One region of the Peribacillus sp. NPDC097197 genome, then DNA from elsewhere that is predicted to be linked to it. Evidence: riboswitches for the same ligand, from Rfam matches in the RefSeq annotation. Region 1 holds a riboswitch; the other holds the start of a gene.
What was found. A riboswitch is a leader RNA that binds a small molecule or an ion and turns the genes downstream of it on or off. The one in region 1 is predicted to bind thiamine pyrophosphate.

Region 1 (15,388 bases):
ATGGATACTAACTCTTTTATGTACGAAACGATTTCTTTTTCATTAACTTGATTCATCAATGACACTCCCTTCTTCTTATATAAAAGTATATCTCTTTCAGCGATTAAAGAACATATTAAAGGACATATATAAAGACCGTCAATTGACGGTCCCATACAAACCGATTCTTTAATCCAGGTAACGCGATGAAACTTGCGAACCATGATTACTTTAACTGTCTTTGTTTATTGGACATTTCCTTCATGAATTCCAAGAAGGCAATTCTCTTTTCATCAGGATAGGCTACGATGTCTGTAATGATTTCCTCTTCAAGTGGCTTTAATAGACGACCAACCGATTCCGTAAACAATATTTCAAGTTCCCGCTTTGTTTCATTTGGATTTCTCACTTCCATCACTATCACCCTTCCAAATACTTACTATTCATATATAGCCTTAATTCACCATCTTAAAACCAAAGAATCGGCTGCCAATGGAGGCAGCCGACTTTTTACATTATTTTTTAGCTGATTCTTCTGTCACACCTACATCAAACCATTGATATTGGCGACCCGCAGTATAATCATAACCAGTCACACGTTCATTGACCCCGGTCATTGTATATCGGAATAGAGTTGGGATAAGAGGCACTTCATCATGGATCAATTGTTGCCACTCGTTATAGACATCGACACGGTATTGATCGTCGAACGCTTCCTCCGAAATTCCTTTTGCCAATAGTTCATCATTCTTATCATTCACCCAGCGAGTATAATTGAATTGTGCTTGTCTTGACCAGATTCCAGATGGATCTGGATCGGAAGCCACACCCCAAGCTGCTTGGAAAATATCTACCTTATCGCTATCTTTTTTCAACAAATCATAAAATGAATTGAACTCATGAAGACGTCCATCTAACATTTGTACATCCAGCCCGACTTCCTGCCATTGCTGGATATAGTATTTCGTAAGCGGTTCGGCAATATCTCCACCACTCATGGATGCAAAATTAATTTTGAACTCCTTGCCATCCGGATCTTCGCGAAGGCCATCGTCATTCGTATCTTTATATCCTGCTTCATCCAATAGTTTTTTCGCTTTTTCTGGATCATATTCATATGGCTTTATATCTTTATTGTTATATTTAAAGGTTGGCGTGATAACCGAGTTGGCAGGGAAACGAAGTCCTTTATACATCTTCTCGCCGACCTGTTCGTTGTTGATGGAATAGGCCATCGCCTGGCGAAGTCGTTTATCTTGGAATTTCGGGTTATCCATCACGTTTTCGCCTTTTTTCTTATCATAGTGCCCTAAATTAAAACCGATGTACGTATAAGCCAAATCGACTTTCCCTAAAATCTCGATGTTTTCCAATTTATCGGCTTGATCATAATAATCCGCCGAAACTTCTGCCACATCAACATCCCCATTTTCCAATGATTTTACAACAACGGATGGGTTGATGACTTTCAATGTGATGCTGTCCAACTTAGGAGCTCCGCGATAGTAATCTTTATTCGCTTCGAATTCAACCGCTTCACCTTGAACGATTTTCTTCACTTTGAATGGTCCGAAACCTATTGGGTTTTTACGGATTTTATCGGAAGACTCCAAATCACCAATCGCAACATCTTTTAAGTATTCCTTGTGAAGCGGATATGTCCATAGTCCTGTCTTAACCGAAGGATTCGCTTTCTTAAAGGTGAAGCTGATTTTCTTTCCGTCTACCTTGATTCCGGAAATACTGTCTGCCTTACCTTCATGATACTCTTCCATCCCTTCAATCAATGCCATTTGTTCATCATAACGGACTCCCTTGTACTCTTTGCTTCCCATTACGAGATAAGCATATTCTAAGTCGGCCCCCGTTACAGGTTTACCGTCATGCCAATTGACATTGTCTTTGATGGTAAGTGAGACCGTTTTATTATCTTCTGATATTTCATAGGTAGCTGCGCCTTCATTTGTAAATACCCAATCTTCATCGGTATCCAATAAATCTTCATCAAAGAACGTAATAACTTGATTATCCGGATCACCTTGGTAGAAGACTTTATTTAAGATTCCTTCAAATGGCGTATCAGATACCAAACCGTAAGTAAGGTGACCGCCTTCGATTGGTTTCCCTTTATTTGATGTAACCGCCGGGAATTTCGATGCATCCACTTGTTCAACAGCTTTTCCCTTTTTCTCCTTAGTCGACGTATCATCTGAACATGCAGCAAGAAGTAGCGACGATATGGCCAATGCACTTAATACTTTGCTATAATTTTTAATTTTCATGACATACACTCCCCTTTTTTATCCTCTTCTTTGTCTTGCGTCAGCAGCACGTTTCAATGCTTGACCAACAAAATTTATACTCAGCATCAACACTAGAATCATGAGTGATGCGGGTATCCATATCCACCATTTGTTTTCTAAAACATCTGGGTTTCGAGCATAACTTATGAGCGTACCTAAACTCGGTGTGCTCTCTGGAAGACCGAATCCTAAAAAGGTCAAGCTGGATTCTAGGCCAATATTGCCTGCAAGATTCAAAATGAAGTTTACGATGATCAGAGAACTTATATTTGGAAGTACCTGGAAAATAATGATTTTCCAATGTGGAGTACCAAGTGTTTGTGACGCATGAACATAATCCAATTCCCGCTCAGATAATACCTTCGAACGAATGAGCCTTGCCTTACCGGTCCATAAAAACAGCGTCATGATCAAAATGAAAACCGGGACATTAAAAGTAGGCACAATCGTAACGAAAACAATGATGAACATTAACTGTGGCAGCGCAATGACAAAATCTATAATACGCATGATTACATTATCGGTAGCACCGCCAAAATAACCAGCAAGAAGCCCAAAAGTCAATCCGATGATAGCCGTGAATAAAGTAATAAATAAACTAATCGTGAATGAATTCCTTGTACCGATGATGAGTTGTCCAAATACATCCCGTCCACCATAGTCAGTTCCAAGCCAATAGTCCGAAGATGGCTCCATATAGATGGATAAGAAATCGACTTTAGCGATTTCCTTGGCATCCATGAAGAAAGATGCACCATAAACGAAAAGCAAGATGGCTGCCAGTAGAATCAATGAGCCCATTGCCATTTTATCTTTCTTAATTTCCTGCCAAATGATTTTCATTCCCGAAGGACTCACTTCTTGAACTTGTATGTTATTTCCAGTTTCAACTTTCATTTCCATTAGACTCACCCCACTTCCTATTCTATCCGTATACGCGGATCCACCGCGCTAAGTATGATGTCAGAAAGAAGAGTGCCAAGCAAAGTGGCGAATCCTGTCATCATGACAATGGCCGTCACGACACTGAAGTCCCTTAGGCTTACAGAGCTAAGGAATAGCTGGCCTAATCCTGGATAACTGAAAATGGTCTCGATTATGACAGAGCCACCGATTAAACCAGTGATTTCATATCCTAAGAATGCAGCAATCGGTAGGAATGAATTTCTCAAGATATGTCGTGAGTATACTTTCGATTCCGGAACACCTTTCGATCGAGCGGTCCTTACGAAATCCTTAATCTTATTATCTATGATTTCATTTCGCAAATATTGAATGGTACTTGTCGTTGCAATTAAAGCCGTACTTAAAGCTGGCAGGATCAAATGGTTAATCTTACTGACCACATAAGCGAACGTCCCTGAATCCAATTTGGAATCGACGCTTCCACCAGATGGGAACCAATTTAGACCGAACCCGAAAACAAATAGCATAATAAGAGCAAATATGAAAATTGGTGTACCAAAACCTAGATAACTGTAACCGGTAACTCCTTTGTCCATCCACGTATCATTATATCTACCGCTAACTATGCCGAGTGGAATAGCTAGCAAATATGTAAAGATAAGAGTGACGATTGCAAGAAAAACCGTATTCCAAAGCCTGTTTTCAATGACATCCATAACTGGTATTTTGTGCGTATAAGACACTCCGAAGTCCCCTTGGACAGCATTTGATGCCCATCTTACATATTGTTGGTACCAAGGGTCATTCAAGCCCATGTCATCCCTGATTCTTTCAAGCTCAGCCGGATCCGCCCTTGGGTTGCTTATTTCCTGACCTGACAAGGCATCACCTGGCATGGCTTTTGCCATCATGAAAACGATGATGCTCAACAGAAAGAGCTGCGGAATCATGACTAATAGGCGCCTAAGGATAAATTTCCACATTACTTTCCACCTCCTTATTGTATTGCGACTCTATGAGTGGACGAAACTGGCTTTAAATCGTAGGCCCGTCCGTTTTCATCAAAGTATTGGGAATAAGACGTTTCATACTCCGCTGTCAATTTCTTTCTGAGTAGTATTTTTTGCTCACGCACTTCCGGTTCTAGGTCCGGAATGGCTGCTATCAAACGTTTGGTATAGATGTGCTGAGGGTTTTCATAGATTTCCTGGCTTGTGCCCTCTTCTACGATTCTTCCGCGATACATCACGCCCATCCTGTCACACATATGCCTGATTACCCCGAGATCATGGCCGACAAATAAATAGGTCAAGTTAAACTCCTCCTGTAAATCTTGAAGGAAGTTCAATACCTGTGCTTGGACCGATACATCCAGCGCAGACACAGGTTCATCGGCAATGATCAGTTTTGGCTTTAACGTCAAAGATCTCGCAATTCCTATACGCTGACGCTGGCCGCCTGAAAACTCATGTGGATACTTATAAATGGATTCGGGACTTAGACCGACTTTATCCAAGAAGTCCTGAACAATTTTCTTTTCTTCTCCAGGCGACAACTTTTCAAAATTCCTTAACGGCTCGGCAATGATATCGAGAACCCGCTTTTTAGGATTTAAAGAAGAATATGGATCTTGAAAAATCATTTGGATATCTTTTCGGAATGGCTTGATTTCTTTTCTGCTCAACGAAGCTAAATCCCTGCCTTCGAACATGATTTTTCCCGATGTCACTTCATTCAGCTTGACCACAGCTTTACCCGTCGTTGACTTCCCACTTCCTGATTCTCCAACCAAACCGTAGGTCTCACCTTGCTGCAATTCGAATGACACACCATCGACAGCTCTGACATGATCTACTACTCTACGAAAAAAACCGCCCCTTATAGGGAAATGCACTTTTAAATTATCTACCTTGAGTAATGTCATAAGGCTTTGCCTCTCCTTCAGATTGAAAATAAAAATCCTTATAACACGTGCACCTAACATAATGACCTTGACCAACTTCATGCAGGACAGGTGACTCCTCGTGGGCCTGTTTGGGGATCCAAGGAATCCGTTCTTGGAATCGGCACCCATTCCTATCCATTTTCGCTATGGAGGGCACGATTCCTTCTATAACGTGCAAACGTTTTTTTTCAGTGGTAGCCGAAGGGATGGAATTTAGCAAAGATCGTGTATAAGGATGCAGTGGTTTTTTGAATATATCTTTAACACTTCCAGTCTCGACCACTTGTCCGGCATACATCACGACAATCCGATCAGCAACTTCTGCCACTACGCTTAAGTCATGAGTAATCAAGATGATTCCCATTTTTGTCTTACTCTGTATTTCCTTCAACAAATCCAGGATTTGAGCTTGGATCGTCACATCTAGAGCCGTCGTTGGTTCATCCGCAATGACCAAGGCAGGATTACAAGCTATCGCGATCGATATCATGGCCCTTTGGCGCATGCCACCTGAAAGTTCATGAGGGAACTGCTTGTAGGTCCTTTCCGGATAAGGGATGCCAACCTGGGTTAGCAGTTCAATTGTTCTTTTCTTTTTTTCATTGGTTGATAGATTCGTATGATAATCAAGATTTTCCTCAATCTGTTTTCCGACTGTCATTAGGGGATTCAATGCCGTCAGAGGTTCTTGGAATATCATCCCCAATTCCTTACCTCGAACTTTATTCATTTGTGACTCATTAAGGTCAAGTAGATTCTGACCCTTATAATTTATAACACCTTCAGATTTCGTTCTTTGCATATTATGTAATTGGATGATAGAGAGGGCCAGTGCACTCTTACCACAACCTGACTCACCAACCACGGCTACAATTTCATTTTCATTCACCGTGAACGAGACATCGTCCACCGCTGCGTGATATTTATTCTTAATACGAAATGACGTAGTGAGGTTCTCTATTCGTAATATTGTCTTTTCCAACCTGATCCCCCCTAAACTGTTTTACCGATAAAATAAAAATTTTCTGATAATTAAATAAAAGTGTAATCAATTTTTAATATTAATTCAATATATTTATATCAAATTATAACATTTTTTTAATATATTATAACTTGAGGAATAATTTTTTCCTATAATTTTATTTCTAAAAATTAACTTTATTTCTTTTTATTTACTCGGATAAGGATTCTAATAGCTTATGCTCATCACAAAGAATGAAGATTTTTTTTGTATTTAAAAATAATGAATAATTATCTTATCTTCAAACTGAAATTTTTTATGTATTAGTTCCACTCAACCAACCAATCTAAATATTTTGATATTTCAGAAAATTTATATTCTGATAATACTCACCTTATGAATGGACGGTGCGTAGCTTTTTCTAGCAGGGTTTGGGTAATAAAGTGAAACCTTTCCCCTTATCTTTCGTAAGAATGGGTAATAATAATTATATGGAGGTTGACCGAATGTATTCACATACCGTTAATGCGTATATGCCCTCTGTTATGCGCACATTTGCTCTATCACTCGCGATTTCCGTTTTAGGAATGGCTGCTGGAATATTTATACCCCCGGCCTTATTTCTTCCCTTGGCGATTTTGGAAATCGCCATGCTGATTGGAGCCTTTATCTTGAGAAGGAAAAAAGCAATTGGATATACATTTCTTTATGCATTTACTTTCATATCGGGAATGACCACCTATCCCATCATCGCTCACTATCTCGCTTTGGCAGGCGCTAACGTCGTGATTTTGGCTGGAGTGACGACAACCGTCGTCTTTGGGGGGTTAGCTCTATATGCAACAACCACTAAGAGAGATCTTTCTTTTCTAAGTGGAATCCTCTTTGCTGCCTTGCTAGCGCTAATCGCCATCAGTATCTTTAATATATTCTCACCGTTAAGTTCCACGGCAATGCTTGTTTTTTCCTTTATTGGCATTCTTGTCTTCAGCGGATATGTTCTATATGATTTCAACCGCATGAAGCACTATGGGGTAACGGCAGAAGAAGTCCCGCTCATGGCATTGAATCTGTACCTTGATTTCATCAACCTGTTTATAAACATCCTTCGCTTTTTCGGTATATTATCAAGCAATGATTAAAAAAACGGGCAAATGCCCGTTTTTTCGTACTTATTTATATAACCCTGGTTCTGATTTTTCAGTCCAAGGCAATTTCACACCAAATGTGCTTGCGATGAATTGTGTATCATCTCTTCTTTTTTTCCTAACGTCTGCCCGGTGTTTGGCAGATTCATTCAAGTTCTTCTCCATTTCAGTCTCCGGAACCAAGCGGGGAACTGGAACAGGTTTTCCGTTCTCATCGATGGCAACAAAGGTCAAAAAGGAAATAACGCATAGATTCCGTTCTCCAGTAAGTAAGTCCTCGGCAACCACTTTTACGATAATTTCCATAGATGTCCTACCCGTATACGTAACGAAGCTTTCTAGGCATACTGCATTTCCTTCATGAATGGGATGCAGGAAATCGACAGAATCGGTCGATGCCGTAACGACATTACTTCTAGCATGGCGCATGGCAGAAATGGCCGCAACGTCATCAATGTAAGCCATTAATTTCCCACCAAACATTGTACCGATATTATTTGTATCAGGTGGTAGAACTAGACTCGTTTTTATAACCAAAGAGTCCGAGCAATGTTTTATTTCTTCCATGGTGACTGCACTCCTTTATGTCCATTTTCTCACTAGTTCACTTTAACGAATTTTGCGCGTTAAAGCAATAATCATGATTATTACCCACATTTTTCTCATCTCTCAATAGGTAAGTACTGCTTATATAGTCTTTCCTAAATCAATACATATATATAAAAAACTCACCTATTGGCTGAGTTTTTTTAGTTTGGCCTTCAACTCTTCAATTTGCAATAAATGCCGTTTCTCATGCAAACCGACAAACGGAATCCACTGCTTCAAACTTAAATCTTTAAACAAGGGGTGTGGGAATGACTTCTCTTCCAAGTCATTCTCCTTCGCTTGGGAGATTACCTTTTCCAATGCCTTACGTGAAGAGGCGAGCTTAGCTTTTACTTCAGCTAATGTTTGGAACTTCTCTGACGGAATGACAAATGGAGGCGCGTCCACTTTTACGTCACGATTTAATGTATACTGGATCGGTTTATCATCTACTCGATTGCTCTCGCCACTTGCCAGTGTATCGGCAATTCCTTTTGTTACCGCCCTCTCCATTAGAAATAGATGCTCCAATACCTGAATGATGCTCCAACGTCCATCTTCGGGATGTGCATTTACCTGTTCATCCGATAACCCGTTCACTGCCTGGAGAAGTTCTTCCCTGATTTTTGTGTTTTCTTCCACTCTACCAGCTCCTTATTCACTTTTTTATAATTATTCCACCGAAGGGATAAGTTGTAAAATATAAGGTTCTTTATTAAAGAAAAACCGCTCAAAAGTTGTCTATTTTTTTAAAACCTCTATGATATTCATAAAGGTTTTTTTGCTTTTAAAGACAACTTTCAATTTACCATAGGAGTGATTAAATATGAGCGGGGGACATATCCCTTTCAGCCACAAGGGCCGTAGCACCCTGACAGCTGCACCATCAAAAGGAAGCATTCGGTCAATGTTGAAACAAATATTCAATCGTATCCCATCCAGATGGAAATTTTCAAGTATGATCATATGCATAATGATTTTCATTTCCATGCTTGAGTTTTCCATCCCACAACTTACGCAATATACGATTGATGATGTCATACCTGGGAAAGAATATGACTCATTGATTTGGGTAGGCATAGGTATCCTCTTTGCGGCCATATTGTTAGCTTTGCTTAATTATGTGAACGGCTATATCGTATCTAAAGTGGGGCAAAAAGCGATCATGAATTTACGAAATGAAATGTATGACCATATTCAAAAATTGGATATGAAATTTTTTGATAAAAATAGAACGGGTGACTTAATGTCCCGGCTCACGAATGATGTGAACCTGCTTCAACAACTCATCTCATCAAGCATGCTACAAGTTATTACAGATACGGTCACCTTCTTTGCCATCGCAATCTATATGCTGTTCATCAATTGGAAACTGACCGTGGTCCTTCTCATTACCTTTCCGTTCATGTTCTATCTGACACGTGTATTTGGTAAACGAATCCGCCTCTCATTCAGAAGCGTGCAAAGTTCGGCCGGCGATGTCAGCAATCAGCTGCAGGATTCCCTTTCCGGCATACGGCTCATCCAATCCTTCACAAATGAAGAATTTGAATCAAAACGATTCGCGGACCGAAATCATGAGAATACGGTAGCAAACATCAAATCAGTTCGACTGAGGTCCATGTTTGGCCCGCTCATAGATTTAATGAATAATTTAGGTCTGATCGCCGTGATTGTATTTGGTGCCTGGCAAGTGATGCAGGGAGAATTTACGATTGGATTAATCGTGGCATTCCTGGCTTATCTCAGGCTTCTGCAAAGTCCAATCCGTAATTTCAGCCGTGTAATCAGTATCGTGCAACAATCGGCTGCAGCTTTTGAACGGATCACCGAAATAATGGAGACACAACCTGGAATCCAGGACAAAAAGACAGCAATTAATGTTCCCAAAATCACGAAACAAATCGAATTTCAAGGAATTGATTTCGCTTATGTCGAGGGGGTACCAGTACTCCGAAATCTTAACCTGATGATAAAAGCAGGACAGGTAACCGCTCTTGTCGGCTCATCCGGGGCAGGGAAATCAACGATTACCAGCCTTTTAATTCGTTTCTATGACCCCCAACAAGGGACAATAAAAATGGATGGCCATGATATTCGTGATCTCACCCTCAAATCTTTACGGAACCAAATGGGGGTTGTTTCGCAAGACATTATTTTGTTTACCGGGACCATCCGCGATAATATAACCTATGGTAAACTCGACGCAACGGACGAGGAAATTATCGAAGTGGCTAAGGCGGCATATGCTCATGATTTCATCAAGACGTTCCCAAAAGGATATGACTCACAAATCGGAGAACGTGGGGTCAAACTTTCTGGTGGCCAAAAGCAACGGATTGCCATCGCCAGGGCCCTTTTGAAGAATCCCCAAATCATCATTCTCGATGAGGCGACGGCATCGCTCGATACGGAATCCGAACATCTGATTCAGGAAGCGTTATCCAACCTATTAGAGAACCGGACTTCAATCGTCATTGCCCATCGGTTATCAACCGTTCAAAAGGCAGATCAAATTGTCGTTCTTGAAAAAGGGGTAATTCAAGAAAATGGAACGCACGAACAACTGCTACTAAATAATGGTCGCTATCGGCAGCTCCATGACTTACAGTTTCCACAGGCGGAGGCACCATCAGAAACATAACCAACCAGAAATCCGCCCCCGATAAATAAACCTAAAAGGGCATGGAAATCAAGTTTCCATGCCCTTTTATCGTTCTTATTTAAAATCATATTTATCTAAGATTCGATTGGTTATAAGCTGATAGCCTTCTTCATTTGGATGAATTTCATCACTGAAGTATGCTTTTTTATCTTTGTTTTCGAATAAATCGTTTGTAGGGATATACTTTAGTCTACTATCCTTGTCCACCATCTTTTGAATCGAATGATTATAATCACTAATATGGTTTTCTAATTTCAAGTCGTCTTTATTGGGGTTATATAACCCTATCACCAAGATATCAGCTTTATTATTTTTCTTTAGAAGCTCAGAAAGAATTTTATCTAAATGTTGTACATACTCTTTCTTTTCATCATTTATCTTTTGATCATTGATTTTTTTTAAGTTTCCACCATTACTGTTAATTAAATCATTGATTCCGATATAGACGATAAATGTGTCAGCCTTATCCAATTTTGTGTTAATCTCAAGATCTTCGAGCTGTTTAATGACACCGTCCGTTTCCTGACCTTTAATACCATAATTCCAGAATTGGACTTTTTCTGAATCGGAATCATTCGTTTTATGTTTCAAGTCATCAATATATCCTTCCCCTTCTTTATCGCCCTTTCCGTAAGTCAAAGAATCTCCAAATGCCATGACTCTTTGATCGTTTTTCGCATCTACTGCCTGAAACGCATAGGCAACTAAACAAATAACAAGTACAATAAAAAATAAGCCAACGATTTTCTTCATTTGTTTTGCTTCTCCTTTTGTATTCACTAGGAAGTATTTTATTTTTAAATACCCAAAAAGAGGACAAGCCTAACATTCGAATAATCTAATAAAAAACTTAAATTGCATGATGCACCTGTACTCAGGTGATTGGAATGCCATAATAAATGGATTGGAGCTTAATGATGAAGGAGTTTATAGAATTCAGGGAAGCAATATTTGAGGATTTGCCTAAAATTATTGAAATTTACAATTCTACAGTACCTTCGAGGATGGTCACTGCGGATACAGAACCAGTTACAGTAGAATCACGGCTCAAATGGTTTGAGGAACATCATATTCTCAAACGGCCATTATATATGATCATACATGATGGAAAAACAGCTGGGTGGATGAGTTTTCAATCTTTTTATGGTAGACCCGCATATGATTTTACCGCTGAAATTAGCATCTATATAGATGAGGAGTTCCGTGGGAAAGGAATTGGACAACTTTCAATCCAAAAGGCTATAGAGGTGAGTCCGAAGATAGGGATTAAGACACTTCTTGGATTTATTTTCGCACACAATGCACCAAGTATTAAGCTTTTTTCAAAATTTGGTTTTGAAAAATGGGCGCATTTACCGAAAATAGCAGAACTCGATGGAGTGGAACGCGATTTGGTCATTCTTGGTAAACGTGTCACTACATGACTTCCATTGCAAAAGGCGATTGCCTGGATTTGAATGGTCTAGTGGGATGTACTGATTATTCGCGACAAACTCCCAGGAATTTTATATGTGTGACCGCATTCAATAAAGAATCCAACTCTTGACTTGCTTGAATGGTCATCCTGCTTGTCAAACCATAATTTTTTGCTAACATAATCATTTCTTTTCGTTTTTCTTCAATTTTTTCAACTGTTGTTATATGAGGAGGCTTCAATATAATCACTTCCTATTTTTCAATTATTTTACATTTTTATCATAACCAAAGCACTAGGCGAAATCAATCATTTTACATGTTTTAAATATGTTATTTCACTAGTGAAATGTGACAAAATACCCATTATATTTTTCTATTTTGTACTTTTTATGTCAGTTCAAAGAGAAAAAGCATTTGCCTTTACACAGCAAATGCTTTTTCTCTTTGATTGTTCACTATAGGTTAACTAAGTCATGCACTCTGGAGGTGACTCATTACCTGATTTATCTATAACAATCTTATATTCATCTTCAAGAGCTTTTAATGGAGCATCATAGAGATGCTTTTCATCAGAGGTTTTGTATACACCATTTGATAATAGTTCTTCTATCAACAATGCTCTCCTCTGTTCTTTTTTCTCGAAAAACTCTGCCATATGAATGGCCCCTTTCCTTTTATTCATATTTTCCACATATAATGCCCCTAATCTTATAGGCTTTGCTAAAGCCAAAATATATATACCTGTTGTACGGGATTCTTAAACCCTATTTGACAAAAATAAAAACCCCTTCTAATCCAAGAAGAGGTCGACAGAGGTCCGTTCGTCTCTTCTTATCTTCCAAGCGATTGCTTGTTGGAAGAAGCACAGTTCCCCGATGGGTCTGTTGCCGAGGTTTCATAGGGCCAAGTCCCTCCACCTCTCTGGATAAGAATACAGAATATAAATGATTTTGACATGATTTTATCCCACTTGCAAGGATAAGTCAATTGCATTCAAATAATTTTTAATTTTTAATTTTTATATTATTTTTCCGTGTGCCCTTTTAGCACAAGGTAAGACCATATCCCTATTTTGCTAATAACTATATTTTCCTCCAATTGACCGTGGGTTAGGTATGCTCCATTTGCCAATGGGGATTTTATCCTACTACCCCTTTCACGCCACAAGATACTCATAAAATTCTATTGGATTCAAAGGTTGCATTTTCCTTTTTATCTGATATGATGACAATAATCACATACGAAATACCACTAGGGGAGTCTTCTAAAAGACTGAGATGGAATGATGTTCCGGACCCTTTGAACCTGATCCGGGTGATGCCGGCGGAGGAAAGTGGATGATATCGTCGTCGTATATTTGACTTCATCCATCTGCCCCGTTCCGTTTTCAGGAACGGGGTTTTCGTTTAATTGAATAATAAACTGCTAGGGGAGCCATTAATAGGCTGAGAATCAAACCCTTTGTACCTGATCTGGTCATACCAGCGGAGGAAAGCAGGTTGAAAAAGGGATTCGTACATTCCTAGAACAGCCGCTTTCTATATGAAAGCGGCTGTTCTTCATTTTTGGACACTCCCCTCCTTTGTATGTGAATGAATTATAAGGGGGAAAAATCATGGCGAAAACCCAAATGAAAACTTTCAGTGCTAGACTTCACGAACGTTCAAAAGAAATTTGGAAAAAGAATCATACTCATCCTTTCGTTCAAGCAATTGGAGACGGGACACTATCAGAAAAGAAATTCGCCTATTACTTAAAGCAGGACTATATCTATCTTATGGATTATGCCAAGCTTTTTGCCTTAGGGACCATCAAGGCCACTAACCTTGAGATCATGACCAAATTTGCGAGTATTTTAAATGAGACTCTACAGGTAGAAATGGATTTGCATAGGAGCTACTGCAAGGAGTTCGGAATTAGTTCTGAGGAATTGGAAAATACCGAACCAACTCCGATTACCCTTGCCTATACAGGTTATATGCTCAATGCTGCCCATCATGGAACTTTAGCCGACCTTATTGCCTGCTTACTTCCTTGTGCCTGGGATTACTATGAAATTGGCTCGTTATTAAAAGAACAAAATGGTCCAGCACTAGAAACAAATCGTTATATCGCTTGGATTCAATCGTATGCATCCCCCGAATTCGCAGATGCGCACAAATGGTTGGCCAAGCTGTTAGACGAACTGACGGAAGATATGCCTGAGGGGGAATTGAAAAGATTAGAGAAACACTTTTTAATGACCTCCCGATATGAATATTTATTTTGGGACATGGTTCACAACGAACAGGATTGGCCTCTTTAAATGCTAGATACTGGTAACTTGTTACGGAAAATGACGTTGACTAGCTTGTTCACGGCCATCACTACCCTGACTAGCTCATTCGTTTACATCCCTGTTGGTTTTGCGAAGGTGTTTCCTATTCAACATGTAACCAACGTCATGACAGCCGTTATGTTGGGGCCGCTTTTTGCTGTGACCCAGGCCTTTTTAGTATCCCTTATCAGGAACATGACAGGTACAGGTTCAATTTTTGCATTTCCGGGAAGCATGGTTGGTGCCCTGCTGGCGGCCTTCCTCTACCAAAAAACAAGAAGGATGGGACACGCCTGCTTGGGAGAAATAGTGGGGACAGGCATTCTCGGATCCATCGCCTGTTATCCGATCGCGCTTTTATTATTGGGAAAAAAAGCGGCACTTTTTGGTTTTCTGCCAGCTTTTCTTCTTAGTTCTTTAACGGGCGCAATTATAGGCTTTCTTTTATTGAAAGTTCTCTTAAAAAATCATTATATGAAGGGGTTTTTTTATGAAAAGGGCACTAACGATCGCCGGATCTGACTCTGGGGGCGGAGCCGGCATCCAAGCTGATTTAAAAACATTTTCGGCCCATCGGGTTTATGGCATGTCTGTTATCACCGCCGTTACGGCACAGAATACCTTGGAAGTTCGATCTGTACAGCCCATCGATCTCCCTGTGATCACCGATCAAATTGCGGCCGTATTTGAAGACATTCGTGTCGACGCAGTAAAAATAGGGATGCTTGGATCAAAGGAGACGGTCGAAACCGTCGCCCATTCAATAAAATTATTTAAACCGGCTATCGTCGTCCTTGATCCTGTCATGATTTCCAAAAGTGGACACCATCTGTTAGATGAGAGGGCCGTTTCGTCGTTAAAAATCGATTTACTTCCACTTGCTACACTTGTCACGCCGAATATACCGGAAGCAGAGGTCCTTACCGGATTCCCGATCCGGACGAAGCAGGACTTTTATAAGGCATGTACCGCTATTCTGGAACTGGGTCCGAAGGCTGTTTTACTGAAAGGAGGACATGCAGCAGGAAATCCAAATGATCTCTTTTATGATGGCAAGGAGTTCTCTTGGATCAAGGGTGAACGCATTCATACGAAAAATACGCATGGAACTGGCTGTACCCTTTCCTCTGCCATTGCATCTAATCTTGCTAATGGACTTC
Region 2 (15,388 bases), on a different contig from region 1:
CCGCGAGCTAGAGAAGCTCCAGGATCAGGTCACACCTTTCCCTTTTGAAAAAGCACGCCAGATTATTGAAGCTGAATTGGGGGATTCGTTGGAAAGCCTTTTTCTTGAATTTCAAGAAACCCCTCTTGCGACCGCTTCAATCGGTCAGGTCCACGTTGCTCGGCTTCACTCACAGGAAGTGGTCGCCATCAAGGTCCAACGACCCGACATTTTGCCAAACGTGGAAACGGATTTGGAGATCCTCGATGATTTGACCAGGCTTATGGAAGCCCGGATACCTTGGGCAAGGCGATATCAAATCAGAAAAATGATTGATGAGTTCGCTAAGTCCCTGCGAGCTGAACTCGATTATAATTCAGAAGGGCGGAACGGAGAAAGGATAGCCAAGCAATTCATCGACAATCAAGGTATCAAGATACCGAAGATCCACTGGGATTATTCAACCAAAAAGGTCCTGACGATGGACTTCATCAAAGGCATCAAGATCAATCATTACAAACAGCTTGATGAAGAAGGATATGATCGCAGGATAATCGCGGATAGATTAGCCAATTCCATTCTTCAGCAGATTTTGATTGATGGTTTTTATCACGGTGACCCTCATCCAGGGAATATCGTCATCTTACCTGGGAATGTAGTGTCTCTGATGGATTTCGGTATGGTCGGCCGTCTTGAGGAAGAGATGAAGTATCAGTTTGCTTCCCTTGTCATAAATCTAAAGCGAGGAAGCACCACTGGATTGATCAATACCCTTTCCAATATGGGACTTCTCACGGACGAAACGGATATGTCTTCGTTACGATATGATATTGATGAATTGCGGAATAAATATTATGACATCCCCTTGAGCCAGATAAGCTTGGGTGGTGCAGTCAATGATCTGTTTTCCGTGGCCAATGAACACAAGGTCATGATTCCACCCGAATTCACGATGCTTGGTAAGGCTTTGCTCACCATGGAAGCCATCGTCGAAGAATTGGACCCGAACTTCAGTATCATGAAAGCCGCAGAACCTTTTGGTGAAAGGCTATTGAAAGAGCGTTTCCATCCTAAGAACCTGGCAAAGAAAACATGGAATCAATTTATTGAATCCGCAGAAGCAATTTCCGAGCTTCCTAAGGATATAAGGGACGTTTCAGATATCATCAAAAAAGGAAAGTTACGGTTGGACATCAACATCCCCGAACTCCAGGTTTTCTTACATAAACTTGATCAAATCTCGAATCGGCTGTCCTTCAGTATAATCCTGTTGGCCTTTAGCATCATCATGGTCGGTCTAATCGTCGGCTCTGCCATTGCCGGCCAAGCAAACATCCTTTGGAATATACCGGCCATCGAAATCGGGTTTGTCGTCGCAACCCTCATGTTCTTATTGATGATCTATACCATCTTTAGATCGGGGAGAATGTAGTTTCATCATGAAAAAAGAGAAAATTCCTTCTTGGCATTTTCTCTTTTTTTCATGGACATTCACAAATTCGCCTGCCCAATCACTGGTTATGTGTGCGTCGGTCATAAGAAACGGCATAGGCGCTATGACGGAAATTCAAGATGGGATCTTCCGAACACTCAATCCCATCCGTCACATTCGTTGGATCGAACCGGATTGCCTCATTCTGCGAGTCCAATTTACCTGTGATGGATAACTTCCCAACCGTAATGATTTGACTATCTTCCGGCCACACGACGGTAGGATCATCAGTCGGGGCATTTTCCTTACCGATTTGTATGTTTAAATTAAAGCTGGCTGGTCCTCGTTTCAGCCTTTCCTCCATGTCTCCAGTCAAGAAATCTGGTGGAAGCTTGGCCAATTCATCCTTTTCCAGCATACTTAACCCGGCATCCGGCTCCCACTGATATTTGATGGCCTGGCGCTTCCCATTTTCATTCACGAAATAATAGGCGTGTATGGAAAAGTATCGTGCCATTGTATAACTGGCAGGGGAACGCATTTCTTTAATCATCTGTAGACCCGCTTTGCTTTCAGGGTATTTCATCGCAATCGTTGCGAGTTCTTTCAAATTCGGGAAACCATCTTTGGCCGATTTGACAAACTCAAGAATCTCAACAAACGCTTCTGGTTTTTTCGCGAAGAACAAAGGAATCGTCACGGCAATAAGATCTGTTTCCTCCCCATCAGGCAAATGGAACTTGACAGCCATCCCTTTTACGGGAGAATGGGCATCCGTATGATTGGGGTTCGGGGAACTATTGGAGAATCGGATGGTGGCCTTAACTGCCTGATTCTGAAGATGTGGTGCGTCAGTTAACAATGCGGCTTGACCATTTGGGGTAAACACGCCCTCATAGTAATTCCCCCTCGCATGAGCTCGACGATTCCCCGGAAACGTACCCACGACTTTTTCAATGGCATCCACCGCCTGATTAGCTAATTCGGGTTTTGCCTTTTCATTTTCCACGTTCATCACCCTTCTTTCCGCTAAAGTTATCTTTTACCAGTACCCTCAATCTCGATTGTCTATTCCATATAAAACGCAGGATAACACATCGTCCTTCTCTTTATTTCCATATGCAGATATTTTTAACGTGAAAACGACAAAAACGCCTGAAAGAATCCAAGCGCTGCCGTTTTTCCATAAGGGTTTTATAAAAGGGCTTCAATATCCTGTTCCATATCAAATGGGGCTTCTACCGATTCAAAACGCTTCACGACATTTCCTTCGCGGTCGATAAGGAACTTCGTGAAGTTCCACTTAATTGAATCATCTATCAAAAACTCTGGATGCTCCGCTTGCAATTTTGCATGCAGCATTCTTCCGCCTGGCTTGTCGACAAGACCGGTAAATGGCGCATTCATTGTTAAATAGTGAAATAATGGATGTGCCTGACTTCCCCTGACATCCACTTTACTGAATAGTGGGAAATTCACGCCGTAATTCAACTGACAAAATGTTTCCACTTCTTGGTTTTGGCCTGGTTCCTGTTCTCCAAACTGGTTACAAGGAAAACCAAGAATGTTCAATCCTTTATCTTTATATCGGTCATAAAGCTTTTGTAAATCCTCGTATTGCGGGGTAAACCCACATTTACTTGCCGTATTGACGACGATAAGGACCTCACCTTTATACTTCTCTAAAGAAACTTCCTGTCCATTGATTCGCTCTGCAGAAAATTCATAAATCCCCACTCTTCATTCCCCCTTATATTTCTATCTAGAATTATACGATAGGAATAGAAGGAACAAAAGAAATAAGCTTAAATACCTATGACTAATTGCTCATAAAAATCTTCATTCAACATATACGGCAGTTCCATAGGCAATGATTTCACAAGCATTCTGCATGATAGCGGATGTTTCAAGACGCATCGCAACGATGGCATTCGCACCTTTTTCCTTAGCGTCATCCACCATTCTGCCAATGGCCTTTTGCCTAGCTTCCTTCATCATTTCCGTATACTCAGAAATTTCCCCACCGACAATGGTCCGCAAACCCGCCATAATATCTTTCCCGATATGCTTTGATTGGACCGAGTTCCCTTTAACGAGTCCCTTCAGTTCCTTTATTTCTTTACCCGGCACTTCATTAGTAGTCACGATAATCATTGAGCTCATCCTCTTCCCGTTTTCTTATTTTTTTTACGATTAAATAAAAAATTAGCGGAACCGGTGCTTGAATCAAACCAAGAATGCCCCATAACCAATGATTGAAACCATTCTTCTTTGCATCGGTGAATAAATATATGCTTTGGGCCAACAAGATAAGCCCACACATAATCAATACATACATCTGCATTCTATCCATGACTGCTTTCCACCTTCCTTTTTACATAAAACGTATATATGCCGATGAAAATCACGCTCAACACTTGTAATGTGAGAAATACTTCAGGTTGATGAAATAAAGATAGAAACAAGAAGCAGAGAATGAGAGCAGCCGTCACTAGAAACATAAGCACTTCTTTCCGCCATTCCCTTCTGGCTTTTTGACGCTTTCGTTTAATGGTTTGCTCAAAAAAAGATACTTGTGGGACATCGATGGAAATCGTATCGTCAAATTCCTCCAAGCTTTTCTTGATTTGACTAACCGTCTCTTGATCACTCTTGTCTGAGTGGTTTTGATAAACCGGATGGTTCTTTTTCATCGTTACTGACCAACTCCTTTCTAATCTTCTTTAATCCAATATGGACACGTGACTTCACGGTACCTTCTGGTATCTTGATGATTTTCGCAATCTCTTCGTAAGAAAATCCGTAATAATGCTTCAAGATGATTGGAATTCGCAGATCATCCTCTACATTCCCCAATGCTTCCATTACATCATCCCATGCTTGATTGTTGGCCTGCGTCTCCCATTTGAGCTTTCTGACCGATTGTTCTTGCCTTAACCAGGACTCTTCCCGCTTCTCCTTCCGCTTCTGATCCAAGTAAACCCGAGTCGCAATGGAAATCAGCCATGTGGAAAACTTGGAAGTCCCTTTGTACCTTGAAAGATTCTCGATGGCCTTAGAAAAGGTTTCCTGAGCTACATCTTCTGAAGTTTGTAAATCATAAGTCAATTTAAGCAAGTATTTTAGCAGAAAAGGATACGTGTTTTGAAATAGTGAGGCTAACGCCTGATCATCCCCCTTTTTCGCCGCTTTAATCAGCTCCCGTTCTTCCATCTATCATCACCTGCTCCCTGATCCTTAGCTTGTTACTTATATGACGGTTAAGGAAATGAATTCGTTCACTGACTTGTAAAAAAATTTTTCATTCAGAAAGTCTCTCTACTTCAGAAAGAATTACATGCGTCACCGTCGATGCAAAAGGAATGGCGAGATTAATGAATTCTTCCACTCTTTGAAGGCTTTCACAGCGAATTTTGAGCATGAAACAAGCCTTTCCCGCGATTCGATAGCAAAATTCCACATTTTCTTGACCCAAGATAAACTTTCTGAATCGGTCATATTCCCCATTTTTCACCGTCGCTTCAATCATGCATTCTATCGGAAAGCCCATTTTTTTATAATCAATCTCGGCTCCATAACCCTTGATGATACCAAAAGACTCCATTTGCCGGACACGTTCTGTAACGGCGGGTGCTGACATCTCCACTTTCTTTGCCAATTCTCTCATGGAAACCCTGCTATCATTCTTCAGTACGGCTAAAATGCTGCGGTCTTTATCGTCTAATTTCATATGAATACTATTCTCCTTATTTTCCATTCATCTAGTATTTTTTTGTCCCTATCACTTTTCATGTGCGATTAATTTTTCATTTCTTCTAGATTATGATTATCTCAAAGGGGAGATATCGATGCCAAGAATTAAAAGTTCACAATTTGGAACAAGTCCATTTCAGCAATTGTTTCATAACGAAGGAATTGCGCATAATTGGAATGACCTCTCAGAAACCATTTCTGCTGATGGAGTGCTTACAAAGCAATTGAAGGAAAATGTCAGAAGAATTCTAGCCTATGGAAATGGCTGTGCGTACTGTCAGGCCAAAGGCATTCCAATGGAACCGGCCGATATAAAAGAAAGCTACGCAATCGCCTTTGCAGAGGTATTTTTAGTGCAACGCGAGAAAACAGAAGAACGTTTTTTTGTAGTATTAAAGGAAGTATTCAGCGACGAAGAAATATCAGAATTAATAGCCTTCATTTGTTTTTCCACTGCACAACAATACTTCGGGGCCATGATGGGACTAAAATAACGTCTGCATTCAGTTACAATTTCTAGGACTTGCAGTGGATTCGTACATGTGATGAATATAGTGTAAGAAGGTAAACACCGCTTCTCTATACAAACATTAAAGCAGATTGAATTCACTCTGCTTTTATACTCATTCTCGTTATATCAATCAATCTTCTAAATGATCAAAAACCTGATTCAATACATCATCCTGTGACGTTTCGTTAGTCCATATCATTTCATTTTTGATACCTAGATAATCATTCGGCTTCCACCAAGCACGTAAAGACTCTTCTCCAAACTCCATCTTTTTTGAACGAGAGTTGTGACGTTTGACGGTTTCTTCAAAGGATAAATCAAAATAACAAATTAAAACCTTTTCGTTATAGAACCGTATTAAGTGATGTAGCATATCACCATAAAGATCTTTATGTAAGATTCCTTCCAAAATGACATATTCACATTTTCCTTTTCCGTATTCCGTAATTTGTCGGATCAAATCAATTGAAAGGTTGCCTTCTCTATCACGAACATTCAACATGTCCCGGCGAACTGTATCCTGAGAAACCAATAGGGTACCTATTCCTAACTGATTTTGAAGGCTCTTTGCTATCGTTGTTTTTCCACTGCCAGAGTTCCCTCGTATGATGATTAGCTTCGATTTCATGGTCTCCCCCCCATAACCTTGCGCTCTTTATATAAACCCTGATTGTTAGCAAGACATTTTCTCAGATTGAGGCTGAACCTGTACCGTTTAGAAAAGGTAAATGGAACAAGAAGTTCCTTGTTCCATTCCTTACTTGCTTAATTACTTCGCTTAATCCTTGTAGCTTCTGGCGCCTTTTCATGGATGAACTTCGGTATAATGGCCATATATAGGAAGCCTACGAAGATCAGACACCCTCCCACTACCCAATATAACGTTTCTACTGCTATGTAGGTGGGGAATCCAACGGCTATCAAGAATAACGTGATTGATTGCGATAACATCACCAAGGGGTTGATCCATCCTTGGACCCTCCCCATCATTTCGGGAGCAACGAGGCTTGGCAGCCACCCGCCAAGGGACACATTAAGTATGGGAAGCGATAGAGCCACGATGGCTAATCCAATCATATATTGCAGGGTTGTTTCGACAAGGCCACTGGCCACCGTGCCCACTCCCGATATCAGCAAGCCTACGACCATCATATGATGAAGCTTCATTTTTTTGGCCAGTACCGAAGCTAAGATGCTTCCCAGCAATACTCCAGTCCCGAAAATGACACCAAAGATGACTGCATACTTTTCATAATCAACAGGTTCAAGTTTGTACTTCAAGATAAAAACCTGCATCACGGAAAATCCACCATTCACAATCCCAAATACTAGAAAACCGCTGATTAACGTGAACAATAGCTTATACTGCCATATATATTGCCAGCCAATTTTAAAATCTGCCCAAACGCCTGTTACACTCAGTTCCTTCAAATTGTAAACTCCATTCGGCTGTCTGACTTCTTTTGAAATCCGACAGGAACGGATCAAGAAACCACTGATTATAAATCCGATCACATCGAAGATAATGGCTCCCTCAATGCCGACTGACCAATAGATAAAAATGCCGATTCCGTTTCCGAAAAGCATGAACAGACTCGATACCATCTGATTTAAACCAGCCGCCATCGTATAATCCTCTTTAGGCAAAATGCCTTGAATCAACGCTGACTCCGCTGGCACAAAGAAATTCCTGACGGCACTTCTCAGAAAAATGACGGCAAACGATACCATGAGAAGATGTAGCTCTAACGAAAGCAAGAATAAAACAGACAACCCTGCGCAAATCCAATCACAATACAAAGCAATCTTTTGCCTGTCCAATCTATCAGCAAAAACCCCCACCAGTAAGAAAACAGCAAGGGTAGGCAAAGAATACATTAATTCCGTAACCGTCGCATAAATCGGCTGATTGGTGAAGCGGTCCAGTAAATAAAACATAAATGCAGTCATGCCGATGGTCCCGCCCATTTGTGATGTTACGTTCGCTAAAAATAATTTCGTATAATTTTGATTGTTAAAAAGTTTTATGATCTCTTTCTATCCCCCTTCATCCGACTTTCTGGTTAATTTTACCCAAAAATTCCAATTCAAGAAAGAGAAATCAATGAATTATTTTTCAAATGTGCCTTTCACCATCGCTTTGCCCTCACTGACCATAATCTGACCCATTGCGATGACGGTATCTATTTCAAAGGTCTCTTTTTTCAAAATCAGTATATCTGCGTCCCTTTCCGTTTCCACCCGTCCTTTATTAGTTAGCTTCAAAATATTCGCGGGATTTTCCGTGACCACACGGATGGAATCCTCTATCGAAACTCCATCATCGATAATCGCATCGACAACCGATTCATACAGCGACATGCAGGTCCCCATACTCAGTCCGGATATATTTCCGTTGCCATCAAATTCCGGAAGGCTAGCCTGTCCATCTGATGTAAGCGTGATGTTGCGGATATCAACACCTTCGTCGAGGGCTCTCCTTATTGCCGTGCTTGCTTTTACTTCCCCTTCATCCAAGAATTTTTGAATGGTACTTGTCGTGAAATCGATGTACCCGCCTTTTTTGGCAAATTGTATCCCGGCCTCAAACAAATGCGGGTTCCGGTTCATATGTGTAGGGTAGAACTGTGTAATCGGTATTTCCGTCGTCCTGACGACTTCCTCGATTACCTGTACATGATCCAGGCTATCCCCGACATGTATATTAACGATACCGGCTTTCCCGGACAAAAGTCCTCCATTCCTGGCCTGCGACGCAAGTTTTGCAAGCTCTGCCACGGTTGGCTGTGAAGAACGGTGATCGGCAATGGCAATTTCACCAACTCCAATGATTTTATCCACTAAGATTAAATCATCTTCAATTTTGTCCATTAGGGTCTTCACCGGGACTTGGTACGAACCTGTTTGAACGAAGCAACTAATCCCTTCTTCTTCTAGGGCCCTCGCTTTAGCAAGCAAGTCCGGCATCGTCCTTGTCGTTCCATCCGTGCCAATGACCCCGACTAATGTCGTGATACCGGCTAGCGTCGCATCGGTCAACTGAATTTCGGGCGTTCTTGTTTTGAATCCCCCTTCACCGCCGCCACCGATGATATGAACATGTGCATCGATAAAACCTGGTACAATGATTCGACCGTTCGCGTCAATCACTTGCATTTCAACGAAATTGGCAGGGACGTCGATTTTATCCTCAATGAAGCCAATTTGTTTTCCGACCAACAAAACGTCTTTCTTACCTATGTATTCCGGCGTATAAACCTCACCATTCTTTATCAGTGTCAGCATAGGGCCAAACTCCCTCCAAGTTTAAATATTCTAATAGGTTTCAAAACGATATACGCGGGTAAATATACACCATAACCCAATTACATGAATTCAAAAGAACTTAACTTAGTTTTTCTATCTTATAAGTATTACGGCACAAACATTTAATTATATAAAAATTAAAGGAGTAAACAACCATGAACAAAGTAATTTCTGCTGATATTAAAACAAATACACGATTATCCATGCGTCAAATCATGAACTTATACCAAGTGACAAAAGAATTCAAAGGAAACATCTACTTTATCTGCAATCATAAAATGGTCGATGCCACAAAACTTTCAACATTTGTATCATTCGTTCTCATTCTACAAGAGTGTGTGGATATGAAAGTGATCCTAGAAGGACAAAATGTACATGCAATGCTGGAAAAGGTTCAGGCCATTTGTAAAGAAAATGATGAAAAAATAGGATTTCACTCCAACCAAACCGTTGGGATTTAATATACGAAAAAAAATTACATATAAATGAGGTGTATAGATATGAGAACCATTTTAATGATTATCGGGGCTATCGTCGTAATCGGTTTAGTTGTAAATTTCATCTTTTAATGAGGGAAAAAAAAGCTGTCAATCATGACAGCTTTTTTTCTATTTACTGGGAATATGGATATATCCCCAATCATCACCAAGGAAAATCCCATGTTTTCCACTTACCAAGGCCCTCCTTGATTTCATTCCCCTTATCAATCCAATATTGCTTCCTTTCCTCTTCTTCATCCTTTTCCTGCTGTTCCGCTATCAATGGTCCGATGTCTTCTGCATGAAATGATTCAGCCGTTTCGTTCTGTAAGGCCTGAGCCATGATCTTTTGAAAGATGAGTGTACTTCCCTGGCTGCTGTTAGTGGTTAAATAATGTTCTTTATCCGTTTTATCGTAGCCAGCCCATACAGCTCCTACTAAAGAAGGGGTGTAACCCACGAACCATTGATCCTTCACACCTGATATGCCTTCGATTGGGACCTGTGTGGATCCTGTCTTTCCTGCGATTTCATAGCCAGAGACCGCGGCATTTTTAGCCGTTCCATAGTTAACTGTCCCAAGAAGCATCGCATTCATCTTATCAACGACATCCTTCGAAGCCACCTTTGTCTTCTTTTCCTTCCAGGCTGCTATTTCTTTCCCATCCGTGTCTTCTATTTTTATAATGGCATGCGCTTCGTTTCGCTTTCCTTCATTTGCAAACGCCGCATAAGCTCCTGCCATTTGGAGTGGGGACACCCCTTTATCCATCCCGCCTAAGGCTATCGATAGATTTCGGTCATTTTTTTTGTCATAAGGAATCCCAAACCGTTTGAGCGCATCCAGCCCCTTGTCGATTCCAATTTCATTCAGGAGCCAAACGGTTGGCACATTCAAGGAATTCATCACGGCTTCATACATTGGGACCTCCCCTTTATAAGTGCCGCTCAAATTCGATGGTTCATAATTCCCGAACTCCATCTTCTCGTCTTTTAAAGAGTCGGTCATTTCATATCCTTCTTCAATTGCCGGTGTATAAACAGCGAGCGGTTTAATCGACGAACCAGGAGATCTTTTCAGTTGCGTCGCCCGATTATATCCCATGAATTGATGCTCGCCCCTCCCCCCAACAAGTGCCTTAATGCCGCCTGTTTTAGGATGAAGAAGGACCGTCCCACTTTGCACCAATATGTCATTGCTTGTCCCAGAAGGGAAATTGGCATCCTGGCTATAGACTGATTCGGCAGCCTGCTGCATCGGTTGATCTAATGTGGTATATATTCTATAGCCCCTAGTGAGTAATTGCTGGAGCTCCAATCCATACATGGTGGAGGCTTCAGATAGGACATGGTCTATATAATAAGGATACTTCCCTTTTAAAGGATCTGTATCTTCACCTAACTGTAGTGATACTTCATCCTTTTTGGCAGAAGCCGCTTCCTCTTCGGTCAAATATCCGTGTTCGGTCATTCTAGACAGTACCAAATCCCGTCGTTTAACCGCCCCTTCTGGATTTTTGTACGGATCAAGCTTGGAAGGCAAGTTAATGACCCCAGCAAGCAAAGCCCCTTCGGCGACGGTTAACTCAGAAACATCTTTTGAAAAATATATGTTCGCTGCCTTTTTGAGTCCCCATGCTCCATGTCCAAAATAAACTTGATTCACATACATTTCCAAAATTTCATCCTTTGTATACGTACGTTCCAATTCTTGAGCGATGAAAAACTCTTCTATCTTTCTTTTCAAGGTCCGATCTGATTCAAGCATGGTGATTTTTACAAGTTGTTGGGTAAGTGTACTCCCGCCTTCAACAACGCTTTTCGCCTTGACATTTTTCACCATCGCACGCATGATCGCTTGATAATCTATGCCATGATGTTCATAAAAACGGTGATCCTCAATGGATACGACCGCTTGAATGAGATGTTCCGGGATCTCCTCTATCGCGACGCCTTCCGATTTATTAGCCGTGACGGTACTGGCTAAGTTCCCATCCTCGTCATAAATCTTGGTCGGTTGCTGAAGTTGATCCTGGAGATTGCTTATATCCACAGTTTGTTTAAAATATATGAACAAACCGGCTCCCACTACAACAATGATTGATATAATTATAAGACCTATTTTCAATAACGCTCTCATTTGTACCCCCATTTTCCCAGATGCGACATGCTCCATTAAAAACATTTTGCCCTTTTTATGAAAGAAAACTCTTGCAATGGCTAAAAGGGAAAACAAATTCCACAACATTTTTCCCCTTATCCTTTTCCATACAAAGTGCCTACAATATTTCTCCCTTTCATGCCTAGTCTTTTCTTTTTCCATACCCTTTACCCACATTTATAAATCAATATACACCTGAAAAAGGCATGAAACCAATAAAAACGGGTATATAACCTATAATGACAAATTATGGGGAGAGATAATCTTAGATGAAACAATTAAAACGTATCGTCGCCGCTTATGATGGAAATGAAGAGAGCAACCGCGCAGTGGAATATGGAGCTTCATTAGTAAAGGCCTTTCCGGAAGCTGAATTGACCATTGTTCAAGTTCTGAATCCAAAAGGTGAAAGCCGCATCATCGAGAGTGCATCCGCTCCTGGGTTCGTACCGGCAGCAGGATTTTATGTCGACCCTTCACAAACGCATCCCGTAACAGAAGTAGAACAACAAAGTCAAATGCACATGAACGATACTCCCACCGTTCATGAAAACAATGTGAGGATGGCTGAAAGCAATATGATGAGGTTGCTCAGTGAATGCCAGGTTAATGGAAATATCGAGATTTTAGAGGGAAATGCCACGGATAGCATATGTGACTATGCAAAGCGGACGAACACCGATTTAATCATCGTCGGCAACAGTGCAAAAAGCGGCCTGGAAAAGTTCTTCCTCGGAAGCACCAGCAGTTCCATAGCCAAGCAGGCACCATGCTCGGTATTTATTGCAAAATAATGGAGAAAAGGGCCGGCTCATAATCGAGCCGGCCCTTTTAAAAGGTCTGTCTTTAGATGGCTTTCTTCAACAAGACATTCGAAGCAGCCGAATAGAGCACCATTACCACGATTGCTGATAAAATAAAACTAAACAGCATATATGTCCCATTGTAAATCAAGGAATAGAGGACGACTGGTTGCCCGTCTGGCGCATATTCCCCAAAGAAAACGATACCTGCTGTAAAATGGCAAAGAAACCTCAGGAAGCTCCCCACAAACATGCCACAAACCGCATATATATCCCCTCTTAACCGTTTTCCCCCTTTACGGTTATTCACAAATTTATTCATGAACAACCCGGATAATCCCACGGCGGTAAAAGCAAGGAAATATTCGATAAATCCTTGAAGCGGCGTTGCCAGAAATGCCAAACCAGTGGCAATCTGCAAAAGCCCCAATAGTAAACCGGTGGCCATTCCGCCCTTGATTCCCCAACGATAGGCCATTAAGAATATCGGTACCATGGCAATGGAAATCGATCCCCCCTGTGGCCATATCCTTGCAAAGACAAAACCGGAGACTATATCCAGCAGTAATGCCAATGCAGAAAAAATCGCGACCTCTGTCATGAATAATGTTTTATGTTTCATCATCTCTCACCCTTCTCCACGTGCAAAAGTGCCCATGAGTCCCGTGTCGCTTTTTCGGCATGCAAAAAAGCAACACCAGGGCGGTAATGGATGCCCAGTATTGCTATCCAAAACCACATCCCTACGCTAGTACTAACTAACAGGTTCATAGGGTCTGAACTCAACCGTTCACTCTCAGCCATCTTGGCTCCCCTTGTGGAAGTATTTAATTTTTGTTCCTCGGTTAGAATATACTACTAGTTTCTCTAATTGACAAGTAAATAACACGATTATATCCACGAGCATTTTTCCCTATTACTGGTTATATTTTTTCATCCAGCCAACTTCTTTACATGGCCTCAATACACATGCCATATGCCAAGTTAGATGGATAAAGACGACAATTTTTCTATAGACTCACTAGGGTTCAATTTGATATCTTTATAAAGGTTATTTTGCACGAGGGGGAAAAGACATGGATAAACATTCAATTTCTGCTGAAAAGGGCGCCTATATCAGTATAGCCGCATACATATTCTTGTCGGCCCTCAAATTAACGTTTGGTTACTTTGGAGACTCGAAAGGACTTTGGGCAGATGGTTTAAACAACACGACCGATATCATTGCCTCTGTCGCTGTATTAATAGGCTTAAAAATATCAAGGCGACCACCTGATAATAATCATTCATACGGTCATCTGAGAGCTGAAACCGTAGCTTCTTTGGTTGCCGCCTTCATTATGATCACCGTCGGATTACAGGTCATATACAGCGCCATCGAATCATTCTTTTCGCAGGACGCGACAGTTGTACCAAATATGTTCACAGCTTATGTCGCTTTATTCTCCGCCATCTTCATGTACGGGGTATATCGTTACAACTTGGCTTTAAGCAAAAAAATAAACAGCGCCTCCATCCATGCTGTCGCACAGGACAACCGTTCTGATGCTCTTGTCAGTATCGGTGCTTTTATAGGTATTATCGGTACCACAATCGGCATAGACTGGTTGGATGCGGTTGCGGCTTTAGTGGTAGGTCTGATGATCTGCAAAACGGCTTGGGATATTTTCCACGACGCTTCACTTTCCTTGACCGACGGTTTCGATGAACAGCATCTCCAACAAATAGGTCAAACCATCCTGTTGACGGATGGGGTGAAAGACATGAGTGAAATTAAAGCTCGGATGCATGGGAATGAAATTCTGGTTGAAACAACCGTGCATGTCAATCCGCTCTTGACCGTCATCCAAAGTCATGACATTACAGTGAAGGTTGAAGAAAACTTATTAAAGGAACATGACATCAAACATGTCATTGTCCATATCGAACCCTATACATTTCAAAAAAAAGGTACCCGTCAATAATGAACGGTGCCTTTTTTATATGTGTAAACCCCCTATTAATACAATGTTTACCTAATATAAACAAAGCCTTTCCCCTTTTACCGATCATTTACCGCATGAATGAGTATTTAAAGAACGCTTTCAATCTGTTATTATTAAAACCATATATTACATTTTGGAATTATATTCTAATTCATTCATAATTAAGTAAGATAAATTCATTTTCCTACACATGGAGGGCAAAATGGTATTGAATCGAGAAATGACTCTTCACTTCCTATCTTCTCATAAAACTACTATCCTTACCGAATGGAAAGAGCGATTAAAGCATTTATCAGATGGCTATATAGAATATTTTGAAGAAGAAATAGAAAAAATTCTAAATTCACTGATGAAACAACTGAAAAATACAGATACTAACATAGATGATATGCTGAAGGATTTAGGGGAAAAGATTTCAGCCGGCCGGGTTAAACAGCATTTGAATATGGATATGTTCTTTTCCATAACCTCTACCGGAAGATCGATCATCATTGATCAATTTCTCGCTTACGAAGCCATCAAAGGAGAACTATCTGCGGTTATCCACCAAATAAATGCGTACTTCGATAAACTCATTTATTTCGCTTTATCCAGTTATACCGATTTAAAGACGAAGCAGGTTGCGGAGCAATATCAGCTGATCAATCCAAATCATAAAGACCGTTTGACCCTTTTAGGCCAGATGACATCAAGTTTTGTCCATGAGTTCCGGAATCCCCTTACTTCCATCATGGGTTTCATTCAATTATTACAAGCCGAACAGCCAGAGATTAAGTATCTGGACATCATTTCAAAGGAATTGGATCAGCTTAATTATCGGATTACACAATTTCTTAACCTTTCAAAGAGGGAAACGGATACTACACAAATTGAAATATTTCCAATCGCCCCCCTGGTAGATGAAGTGATTGAATTCCTATACCCTAGCATCTTGGAAGTAAATGCTTCCGTCTCCTGTAATATTGAGGGCGAAGCCCAG

Region 2: it holds a riboswitch for thiamine pyrophosphate, as region 1 does, so the genes downstream of both, thiT (energy-coupled thiamine transporter ThiT) here and tenA (thiaminase II) in region 1, are expected to answer to the same signal.

Annotation. Positions count from the first base shown of each region.
Region 1 covers NZ_JBNNST010000006.1:172,967-188,354, reverse strand. The annotation lists gene ACQKL6_RS10430 (M42 family metallopeptidase) at 1-56, opposite strand, end outside; gene ACQKL6_RS10425 (hypothetical protein) at 206-397, opposite strand; gene opp4A (oligopeptide ABC transporter substrate-binding protein) at 495-2,261, opposite strand; gene ACQKL6_RS10415 (ABC transporter permease) at 2,280-3,179, opposite strand; gene opp4B (oligopeptide ABC transporter permease) at 3,203-4,171, opposite strand; gene ACQKL6_RS10405 (ABC transporter ATP-binding protein) at 4,186-5,112, opposite strand; gene ACQKL6_RS10400 (ABC transporter ATP-binding protein) at 5,090-6,115, opposite strand; gene ACQKL6_RS10395 (Bax inhibitor-1/YccA family protein) at 6,601-7,236, shown strand; gene ACQKL6_RS10390 (acyl-CoA thioesterase) at 7,267-7,809, opposite strand; gene ACQKL6_RS10385 (DinB family protein) at 7,975-8,472, opposite strand; gene ACQKL6_RS10380 (ABC transporter ATP-binding protein) at 8,657-10,474, shown strand; gene ACQKL6_RS10375 (GDSL-type esterase/lipase family protein) at 10,550-11,248, opposite strand; gene ACQKL6_RS10370 (GNAT family N-acetyltransferase) at 11,413-11,919, shown strand; gene ACQKL6_RS10365 (aspartyl-phosphate phosphatase Spo0E family protein) at 11,975-12,151, opposite strand; gene ACQKL6_RS10360 (Fur-regulated basic protein FbpA) at 12,378-12,641, opposite strand; SAM riboswitch class I at 12,740-12,843, opposite strand; TPP riboswitch at 13,155-13,260, shown strand; TPP riboswitch at 13,329-13,421, shown strand; gene tenA (thiaminase II) at 13,527-14,216, shown strand; gene thiW (energy coupling factor transporter S component ThiW) at 14,217-14,750, shown strand; gene thiD (bifunctional hydroxymethylpyrimidine kinase/phosphomethylpyrimidine kinase) at 14,719-15,388, shown strand, end outside.
Region 2 covers NZ_JBNNST010000008.1:14,599-29,986, forward strand. The annotation lists gene ACQKL6_RS12015 (ABC1 kinase family protein) at 1-1,411, shown strand, start outside; gene ACQKL6_RS12020 (catalase family peroxidase) at 1,491-2,420, opposite strand; gene ACQKL6_RS12025 (glutathione peroxidase) at 2,606-3,148, opposite strand; gene ACQKL6_RS12030 (YbjQ family protein) at 3,251-3,565, opposite strand; gene ACQKL6_RS12035 (sigma-Y antisigma factor component) at 3,546-3,764, opposite strand; gene ACQKL6_RS12040 (YxlC family protein) at 3,757-4,104, opposite strand; gene sigY (RNA polymerase sigma factor SigY) at 4,058-4,624, opposite strand; gene ACQKL6_RS12050 (Lrp/AsnC family transcriptional regulator) at 4,713-5,141, opposite strand; gene ACQKL6_RS12055 (carboxymuconolactone decarboxylase family protein) at 5,260-5,658, shown strand; gene ACQKL6_RS12060 (kinase) at 5,806-6,303, opposite strand; gene ACQKL6_RS12065 (MFS transporter) at 6,441-7,706, opposite strand; gene iadA (beta-aspartyl-peptidase) at 7,785-8,960, opposite strand; gene ACQKL6_RS12075 (hypothetical protein) at 9,137-9,442, shown strand; gene ACQKL6_RS12080 (transglycosylase domain-containing protein) at 9,624-11,600, opposite strand; gene ACQKL6_RS12085 (universal stress protein) at 11,891-12,415, shown strand; gene thiT (energy-coupled thiamine transporter ThiT) at 12,468-13,049, opposite strand; TPP riboswitch at 13,148-13,250, opposite strand; gene ACQKL6_RS12095 (cation diffusion facilitator family transporter) at 13,501-14,388, shown strand; gene ACQKL6_RS12100 (histidine kinase N-terminal domain-containing protein) at 14,612-15,388, shown strand, end outside.